3 regions of the Paenibacillus sp. SEL3 genome follow, and region 3 is predicted to be linked to each of the others. Evidence: riboswitches for the same ligand, from Rfam matches in the RefSeq annotation. Region 3 holds a riboswitch; each other region holds the start of a gene.
What was found. A riboswitch is a leader RNA that binds a small molecule or an ion and turns the genes downstream of it on or off. The one in region 3 is predicted to bind thiamine pyrophosphate.
Positions count from the first base shown of each region.

Region 1: it holds a riboswitch for thiamine pyrophosphate, as region 3 does, so the genes downstream of both, thiC (phosphomethylpyrimidine synthase ThiC) here and tenA (thiaminase II) in region 3, are expected to answer to the same signal.
Region 2: it holds a riboswitch for thiamine pyrophosphate, as region 3 does, so the genes downstream of both, tenA (thiaminase II) here and tenA (thiaminase II) in region 3, are expected to answer to the same signal.

Region 1 covers NZ_CM137725.1:4,058,546-4,061,826, forward strand. The annotation lists gene ACYCS5_RS18665 (alpha/beta hydrolase) at 1-407, opposite strand, end outside; gene ACYCS5_RS18670 (IclR family transcriptional regulator) at 708-1,451, shown strand; TPP riboswitch at 1,607-1,719, shown strand; gene thiC (phosphomethylpyrimidine synthase ThiC) at 1,907-3,281, shown strand, end outside.
Region 2 covers NZ_CM137725.1:1,186,532-1,189,812, reverse strand. The annotation lists gene thiD (bifunctional hydroxymethylpyrimidine kinase/phosphomethylpyrimidine kinase) at 1-404, opposite strand, end outside; gene thiM (hydroxyethylthiazole kinase) at 401-1,243, opposite strand; gene tenA (thiaminase II) at 1,318-2,007, opposite strand; TPP riboswitch at 2,144-2,246, opposite strand; gene ACYCS5_RS05575 (AEC family transporter) at 2,425-3,281, opposite strand, start outside.
Region 3 covers NZ_CM137725.1:1,837,713-1,840,993, reverse strand. The annotation lists gene thiD (bifunctional hydroxymethylpyrimidine kinase/phosphomethylpyrimidine kinase) at 1-123, opposite strand, end outside; gene thiM (hydroxyethylthiazole kinase) at 120-962, opposite strand; gene tenA (thiaminase II) at 1,037-1,726, opposite strand; TPP riboswitch at 1,863-1,965, opposite strand; gene ACYCS5_RS08550 (AEC family transporter) at 2,144-3,097, opposite strand; gene ACYCS5_RS08545 (NAD-dependent malic enzyme) at 3,171-3,281, opposite strand, start outside.

The DNA of each region.
Region 1 (3,281 bases), 2.2 Mb from region 3:
TTCAAACTGTGGGCATAATGCGCCAGATCATACATGGGAATCCAGCTTTCTTCGCGGTTAGCTCCATAACCATGGCTGAAAATAATCGTTTTCCGCGATTGATCCGCCGGGATATACCAGCCTTGTACCATGCGGCTACCATCCTTGGCAGGGAAGCTGACTTCCTCATAAGGCATGTTTTTGGCCTGCATCGGATTAGAGTACAGCGGCGCGACGGTAGGATTCGTAAGTACCCATGCGATGTAAGCATGCAAGGCAATAAAACAAAACAACAGAAAAAAAACGACCGACAGCAGCAGAGCAATCACAACGTGCTTGAACCGCAGCAGACGGGGATTAAAGAGTGGGGTGGACGGCTCCTGAACAGCGGTCTGTAGCTGAGAGTTGCGCTGGGATGTAGAAATCATGTAAGAGCCTCCTTATATAAAATTGATCTTCGTTTCAATAGAATTTAGGTATAATTCCACTTGAAAATGATAGTGTATATCCGTATAGATACCTATTATCGTATGATGGGGGTTATCCAAAGTCAACGCCTGAACCGGAAAAGTAAAAATGATGCAAAGAATTGTCGATGTTTGTTCTCGTTCTGTAATATGGTTGTCACATAAACATCGGTTTACAGTAGCCGCGACTATTCTATATAATTTATGTAACCATGTTTCATAGTGTGAAACGAATATGGATACAAGAGGAGCGGTTCACGAATGGAAGACCGTAAATTAACCGTTCGCGCTGTAGAGCGTGCACTTGATATATTGCTGTGTTTTACCGCAGATTCGGATCTTGGCCTAACGGAGATTGCCTCCAAAATTGGTCTACATAAAAGCACGGTTCATCGGCTGCTGACTACGTTGGAGGATCGGGGCTTTGTCGTTCGGAATGCCGAAACGGAAAAATATCGACTTGGCTTCCGCATTTGGGAGCTATCCACACATTTGTCCCAAAGTGACGAGCCGGCGGTGTTGTTACAGCCTGCAATGGAAGGACTGCGTGACCGTCTGGGCGAAACGGTCAGCTTGTACTTACGGGACGGCAGCATGCGTATTCGCATACAAGCCGTGCAGAGCAATCAGGCGATCCGCAGGGTTGCGCCTGTGGGTGCGCGTATGCCGCTGGCTGTAGGAGCCTCCAGTAAGGTGCTGGCTGCCTTTATGCCGCCGCAGGAGCTGGAAGCCCTGCTAAGCGGGAATGAATGGCCGCCCTCGGTAGACGCGGAGGTCTATAAAGCCCAGCTGCAGGACATTCGCGAGAAGGGCTATGCGACCAGCTATGAAGAACGGGAGCCAGGGGCCGCTGCTGTGGCAGCACCAATTGTGAACCGGAAGGGACAGGTCACTGCGGCTTTATCTGTATCCGGTCCGGTCAGTCGGCTTGCACCCGAGACGCTACATGACTTTGCTCCGATTTTGATCGAAGCGGCGAAGGAAATGGGGCTTATGCTTCCGTAACAAGAATGAATGCAGTTGAAGCAAGCAAAGTGATTTGGTGAGGAGCGTCTTCTTGCTAAATGGAACCTAGAAGGGTTGCCAAAGCCATAAATTTGAAGTAGTCTGATAAGGATGGCGGGATGTCTGTTATGTCCGCCTCATGTGAATAGAAGTATCGCAGTTACTGGGGGAGCCTGTAATGCCGGGCTGAGATGGAATCGTGTAAGATTCCGGACCCTTTGCACCTGATCTGGATCATACCAGCGTAGGGAAGTAATCGGCCATTGAAATGTATACGCAGCTGCTGTCTACGGTGACGCATTGGAATAGGATTATTCCACATGTGCACGGTCTGGATAGCTGCCTCGTTAGATTAGCCGGTTCCCTCGGGAACCGGCTTTTTTGCATAGATCAGCGCCACCCTGGGAATGGTTCCGGATCGGTGTGTCATTTCATCGAAACAGGAGGAATGGACAATGAAGCCGACAGAAGTAGAAGGAACAAAAGGAACAGAATTTAAATCAGCAGAAGTAAGGTTGGCAGGAACAAGGGAAGTTGGGGTAGAGAAGACAAACGGGGAGCAAGCCAGTGGGGTAACGCCCTTTCCAGGGAGCCGTAAGGTATATATTCAAGGCTCGCGGCCGGACATTGCCGTCCCAGAGCGGGAAATTGCTCTTCATCCTACACATACGCCGCAGGGCACGGAGCATCATGAGCCATTGCGTGTGTACGATACGAGCGGTCCCATGACTGACGAAGCCTATCAGGTCGATATCCGTCAGGGCCTGCCTCCATTACGGCGAGCTTGGGCACTGGAACGGGGCGATGTGGAGGCTTACGAGGGACGCGCCGTCAAACCGGAGGATAATGGACTGAAACCTGGCTCCAAACGGGAGACAGTTGAATTTCCCGGCGTGACCAACCGTCCGCTTCGTGCTTCGCAAGGTCGTACAGTGACGCAAATGCATTATGCACGGCAAGGGATCATTACGCCCGAAATGGAATTTGCGGCGATCCGCGAAGGGGTGGAGCCTGAGTTTGTACGGCAGGAATTGGCGGCTGGACGAGCCATTTTGCCTTCGAATATCAATCACCCGGAAAGTGAGCCGATGGTCATTGGGCGTCATTTTCACGTGAAGATCAATGCGAACATTGGTAATTCTGCGGTTACCTCCTCGATTGAGGAGGAAGTGGAGAAAATGACCTGGGCTGTGCGTTGGGGCTCGGATACAGTTATGGACCTATCCACAGGCCGTAATATCCATACCACACGTGAATGGATCATTCGGAATTCTCCTGTACCGATTGGAACTGTGCCGCTGTATCAGGCACTTGAAAAGGTGAACGGCGAAGCAGAAGCGCTGACGTGGGAGTTGTATCGCGATACGCTGATCGAGCAGGCGGAGCAGGGAGTGGACTATTTTACAATTCATGCGGGTGTATTGCTGCGGTATATACCGATGACGGCGAATAGAATGACGGGAATTGTGTCCCGTGGCGGGTCGATCATGGCAGCCTGGTGCCTTGCGCACCATCAGGAGAATTTTTTGTATACACATTTTGAAGAAATCTGCGAAATTATGAAAGCCTATGATGTGGCCTTTTCTCTCGGGGATGGTCTACGTCCAGGTAGTATCTATGATGCGAATGATGAAGCACAGTTTGCAGAGCTGGAAACGTTGGGCGAGCTAACGCAAATCGCATGGAAGCATGATGTTCAGGTCATGATTGAGGGGCCGGGACATGTCCCTATGCATAAAATCAAAGAGAATGTGGATTTGCAAATGGAGATTTGTAAGGAAGCTCCTTTCTATACCTTGGGACCGCTCACGACGGATATTGCCCCCGGAT
Region 2 (3,281 bases), 650 kb from region 3:
AAGGGGAGCAGTTCGTCCTTCAAAGCCTGCACCGCCTCCAGTTGCAGCAGTTCAGCGCCTCCCTTGGCAATCATCACGGGATCGACGACGACTTTTTTCCAGCCGAACTTTCGGATCTGCTCGCTCACAAGACGGATGATACCCGCATTAAACAGCATGCCAGTCTTCAGGGCATCCACTCCAAGATCTGATCCTACAGCTTCGATCTGTTCCGCTGTTGCTTCCTGTGGCAGTGGATATACGCCGTGAACCCCCAAGGTGTTCTGTACAGTAATGGCCGTAATAGCTGACATGCCGTATACGCCAAGCTCTTGAAAGGTTTTGAGATCGGCTTGAATTCCGGCCCCGCCGCCACTGTCCGAGCCGGCAATCGTCAGTGCTCTGGGTACACGAGTGTCTGTCATCGCGCACCACCTGCTGTAGTTGTTCCGGCTTCACGGACAGTGACATGCCCCTCCAGCGAACCAGTATGTAGTTTGGCGAGCTCGTCGAGAAAGGCAATCTGGAAGCTGCCTGGCCCTAGCTCTGCGGTACGTGCTGCGGCTCGGGAAGCTGCTGCACTGTAAAATGCCAAGCCTGCTGTACCTGCGAGCAGCAGGTTGGGTTCAACAGCTGCAAAGGCACCTAACACAGAGGTCAGCAGGCAGCCTGCTCCGGTTACCTTCGTGAGCAGCGCGTCTCCGCCGCTTATCATTCGTGCTTCGGCCCCATCGGTGATGACGTCTTCTTTTCCAGTGATGACAACCATTGTATTGAGCGCTCGAGCAGCCCGAATTGCCAGATCGACATGGCCGCTGTCAGCACTGTCACCAGCATCTACGCCTTTAATCTCACGCGCTTCTCCGACAAGATGGGCAACTTCGGCTGCGTTGCCCCGTACCAATGAGATTTTGACTTTACTCAGGATTCGCAGTGCCGATTCAGTTCTAAAGCTCGTTGCTCCCGCACCGACCGGGTCTAGCAGGACCGGAACACCGTGTGCATTCGCCGATTGTCCAGCAATGATCATGGCATCCACCAGTTCGCGGTTCAGCGTACCGATGTTTAACACGACGGCGCCTGCTATTTTGGCCATATCTGCTACTTCCTCGGGTGCATAGGCCATCACTGGGGAGGCTCCCAATGCATACAGGCCGTTGGCGGTAAAGTTGGTGACTACCACATTGGTGATATTGTGAACGAGGGGTTTGCTATTTTGTACCTTCGTTAGGAGATCCGAATAACTTTTTTCCCATGTACTCATCATGATTATCCTCTCTATAGTTGGTGGTTCAACAGGACATTAACCGTACTTCACGCATCGAATTGACAGGCTGACTATTCCAAGACCGCTGCCTGCATCTGGACCGGCCATTCTTCCTGCTTATAAGCCATGTCCCAGAACTTATATTCCAGCTGGCAGCTCAGTATAAAATGCTCAATCATCCGCTCCCGCTCAGCAGCCGTTGCCCCTTCCGCCCAAGCATCTACACGTTCTCGGAACTTGAGTGTTGTATCATCAAGCTGGTCTCCATAGAAGCCCATCCATTCATAGAACGGATGGGACTTATCCGGCTTTACTTCATCTAGCAGCCTGCGGCCAATCTCGGCATACGTCCACATACATGGCAGCAGCACAGCCAAGATCTCGCCCAGGTTGCCCTCATGCGCAACCGTCAGCATGTGCCGGATATAGTGATGAGCCGACGGAGCGAGCGAATATCCCTGCAATTCTTCATAGGTCACCCCTGCGACAGCACAGAAATTTTGATGCGGGTGAACCTCGCTGTGGAGAATAAAAGAGATTTGTTCATTAAATACAGCCATGTCCTCCCGATTCGTGCATTTGGAGATTGCGATGCCGTATATCCGCATGTAGGCGTTCAAATATTCAAAGTCCTGTTTTACATAGTGAATCAGCTGTCCCCTTGTCAAACTTCCTTCAGCAATACCTCTCACAAAGGGATGCTCAAAAATCGCTTGAAAAATGCCGTCCGCCTGCCGACGGAGTTCTTGTGTAAAACTCAATTTCGCCACCTCCATAAAATTGAAGAGCAAGAAGTCCTGTAAGAATATAATTCCGGAACAACGCTAAAAAGCCGCCCCAGAAAAATGGAGCGGCTTCAACAATAGGCCCAATACGCAAAAAACGCTTGAAACCTTATATACGAAGGCTCCACTTTCCTACGCTAGTACGAACTAGATCAGGTTCAAAGGGTCCAAGATACGTTCTTGTCTCAGCCATAGCGGCTCCCCTAGTGGACTTCTATTCTTTTGACTATTACTGTACATACGTTCATACGCTATGTCAAACATGTCTATCTGGTCAAGGGCCAAACGACAGAGCTGAAGTTCGCTTCCGAGAGGGAAAAAGGCGCTGGAGAAGATCAGTTCCGTCTACACGAAGGAATTCGCGGCAGGCTCCAATGTCTAAATAATCAGCATTTATACCAATAGAGAAATCAGTACTGGGAGTGTAACGAGCGATATGACAGCACTGATGACAAAGGAGGAGGCTGTTTCTGATTCCAGGCTTTCAAAACGGGTGGCGATCATAGCAGCGACTGCTGAACCCGGGAAGGAAACGAGCAGAACTGCCTTCACAGTATCTGCAGACGACAGACCGCATAGGTAGGCGATCAGCAGCATTAATAAAGGCTGTACAATTGTTTTTAACAGTGCGATGGCAAAGGCACTTACACTAAAACTAATGTTGCGTACGCCAATGGTCACTCCGACAGCGAATAAAGCGGCCCCGGACGTAATGTCTCCGATTTGATTCAACGATTTGTTCAACAAATCCGGTGAATGGAAGCCGAACAAGGTCAAAATTACACCAATCAGTGGAACCAGCGCCAGCGGTTCTTTTAATCCATGAAGAATGGAGTCCCAGATTAACCTTCCGAGGTGACCGTTCCGTTCTTTGCCTGAATTCCTGCTGGCTACGGTAGCTATAATGGTAGCCGCCGGGTCAAGGACGGCATTGACTACGATCCCGGTAAGCGCAATCGGAATGGCGACAGCAGCGGAACCGTAGATGGCTCCAAGCACAGGAATACCCATAAAAGCAAAGGTAGGCTGTGCCGAGTTCAAAGCAAACATGGCGGCATCCTTCACTGACTGCTTCCCCGCAAAGCGGGACAGTAGAAGGAGAACGGCAAAAAAGCCGACAATGCCAATGAACAGTGCCAGCAGGAATGGCCATTGCTCGATGAGTGCTTTCCTGTCCGTTGTCGTGATACCGATGAATAGATGCGCAGGCAGTGCAAATTTGGTAACGAGCGCATTTAAGGCCTTGGAGG
Region 3 (3,281 bases):
AATAGCTGACATGCCGTATACGCCAAGCTCTTGAAAGGTTTTGAGATCGGCTTGAATTCCGGCCCCGCCGCCACTGTCCGAGCCGGCAATCGTCAGTGCTCTGGGTACACGAGTGTCTGTCATCGCGCACCACCTGCTGTAGTTGTTCCGGCTTCACGGACAGTGACATGCCCCTCCAGCGAACCAGTATGTAGTTTGGCGAGCTCGTCGAGAAAGGCAATCTGGAAGCTGCCTGGCCCTAGCTCTGCGGTACGTGCTGCGGCTCGGGAAGCTGCTGCACTGTAAAATGCCAAGCCTGCTGTACCTGCGAGCAGCAGGTTGGGTTCAACAGCTGCAAAGGCACCTAACACAGAGGTCAGCAGGCAGCCTGCTCCGGTTACCTTCGTGAGCAGCGCGTCTCCGCCGCTTATCATTCGTGCTTCGGCCCCATCGGTGATGACGTCTTCTTTTCCAGTGATGACAACCATTGTATTGAGCGCTCGAGCAGCCCGAATTGCCAGATCGACATGGCCGCTGTCAGCACTGTCACCAGCATCTACGCCTTTAATCTCACGCGCTTCTCCGACAAGATGGGCAACTTCGGCTGCGTTGCCCCGTACCAATGAGATTTTGACTTTACTCAGGATTCGCAGTGCCGATTCAGTTCTAAAGCTCGTTGCTCCCGCACCGACCGGGTCTAGCAGGACCGGAACACCGTGTGCATTCGCCGATTGTCCAGCAATGATCATGGCATCCACCAGTTCGCGGTTCAGCGTACCGATGTTTAACACGACGGCGCCTGCTATTTTGGCCATATCTGCTACTTCCTCGGGTGCATAGGCCATCACTGGGGAGGCTCCCAATGCATACAGGCCGTTGGCGGTAAAGTTGGTGACTACCACATTGGTGATATTGTGAACGAGGGGTTTGCTATTTTGTACCTTCGTTAGGAGATCCGAATAACTTTTTTCCCATGTACTCATCATGATTATCCTCTCTATAGTTGGTGGTTCAACAGGACATTAACCGTACTTCACGCATCGAATTGACAGGCTGACTATTCCAAGACCGCTGCCTGCATCTGGACCGGCCATTCTTCCTGCTTATAAGCCATGTCCCAGAACTTATATTCCAGCTGGCAGCTCAGTATAAAATGCTCAATCATCCGCTCCCGCTCAGCAGCCGTTGCCCCTTCCGCCCAAGCATCTACACGTTCTCGGAACTTGAGTGTTGTATCATCAAGCTGGTCTCCATAGAAGCCCATCCATTCATAGAACGGATGGGACTTATCCGGCTTTACTTCATCTAGCAGCCTGCGGCCAATCTCGGCATACGTCCACATACATGGCAGCAGCACAGCCAAGATCTCGCCCAGGTTGCCCTCATGCGCAACCGTCAGCATGTGCCGGATATAGTGATGAGCCGACGGAGCGAGCGAATATCCCTGCAATTCTTCATAGGTCACCCCTGCGACAGCACAGAAATTTTGATGCGGGTGAACCTCGCTGTGGAGAATAAAAGAGATTTGTTCATTAAATACAGCCATGTCCTCCCGATTCGTGCATTTGGAGATTGCGATGCCGTATATCCGCATGTAGGCGTTCAAATATTCAAAGTCCTGTTTTACATAGTGAATCAGCTGTCCCCTTGTCAAACTTCCTTCAGCAATACCTCTCACAAAGGGATGCTCAAAAATCGCTTGAAAAATGCCGTCCGCCTGCCGACGGAGTTCTTGTGTAAAACTCAATTTCGCCACCTCCATAAAATTGAAGAGCAAGAAGTCCTGTAAGAATATAATTCCGGAACAACGCTAAAAAGCCGCCCCAGAAAAATGGAGCGGCTTCAACAATAGGCCCAATACGCAAAAAACGCTTGAAACCTTATATACGAAGGCTCCACTTTCCTACGCTAGTACGAACTAGATCAGGTTCAAAGGGTCCAAGATACGTTCTTGTCTCAGCCATAGCGGCTCCCCTAGTGGACTTCTATTCTTTTGACTATTACTGTACATACGTTCATACGCTATGTCAAACATGTCTATCTGGTCAAGGGCCAAACGACAGAGCTGAAGTTCGCTTCCGAGAGGGAAAAAGGCGCTGGAGAAGATCAGTTCCGTCTACACGAAGGAATTCGCGGCAGGCTCCAATGTCTAAATAATCAGCATTTATACCAATAGAGAAATCAGTACTGGGAGTGTAACGAGCGATATGACAGCACTGATGACAAAGGAGGAGGCTGTTTCTGATTCCAGGCTTTCAAAACGGGTGGCGATCATAGCAGCGACTGCTGAACCCGGGAAGGAAACGAGCAGAACTGCCTTCACAGTATCTGCAGACGACAGACCGCATAGGTAGGCGATCAGCAGCATTAATAAAGGCTGTACAATTGTTTTTAACAGTGCGATGGCAAAGGCACTTACACTAAAACTAATGTTGCGTACGCCAATGGTCACTCCGACAGCGAATAAAGCGGCCCCGGACGTAATGTCTCCGATTTGATTCAACGATTTGTTCAACAAATCCGGTGAATGGAAGCCGAACAAGGTCAAAATTACACCAATCAGTGGAACCAGCGCCAGCGGTTCTTTTAATCCATGAAGAATGGAGTCCCAGATTAACCTTCCGAGGTGACCGTTCCGTTCTTTGCCTGAATTCCTGCTGGCTACGGTAGCTATAATGGTAGCCGCCGGGTCAAGGACGGCATTGACTACGATCCCGGTAAGCGCAATCGGAATGGCGACAGCAGCGGAACCGTAGATGGCTCCAAGCACAGGAATACCCATAAAAGCAAAGGTAGGCTGTGCCGAGTTCAAAGCAAACATGGCGGCATCCTTCACTGACTGCTTCCCCGCAAAGCGGGACAGTAGAAGGAGAACGGCAAAAAAGCCGACAATGCCAATGAACAGTGCCAGCAGGAATGGCCATTGCTCGATGAGTGCTTTCCTGTCCGTTGTCGTGATACCGATGAATAGATGCGCAGGCAGTGCAAATTTGGTAACGAGCGCATTTAAGGCCTTGGAGGAAGAGGCATCAAAGCTTTTGTAATGCCCCGCTAACCACCCTAAAATAATAACGAAAAAAATCGGCACCAAAATGTACAAGATATGTCCGACACTCATAGATTGATTCTCCTTGCTTGAACTGACGTATTCTGCCTGTCTGAACAAGGCAATCCCTTTCCTAAATGGAGCATTAGTGAGGGTGATGTATTACGCTTTCCACTGCTTTGACCTTGACATATTCCGGTTTCCACATTGCATCCCGTATAGCTTGTTCAACATCTGAAATGTGTGCCTGAGCTAC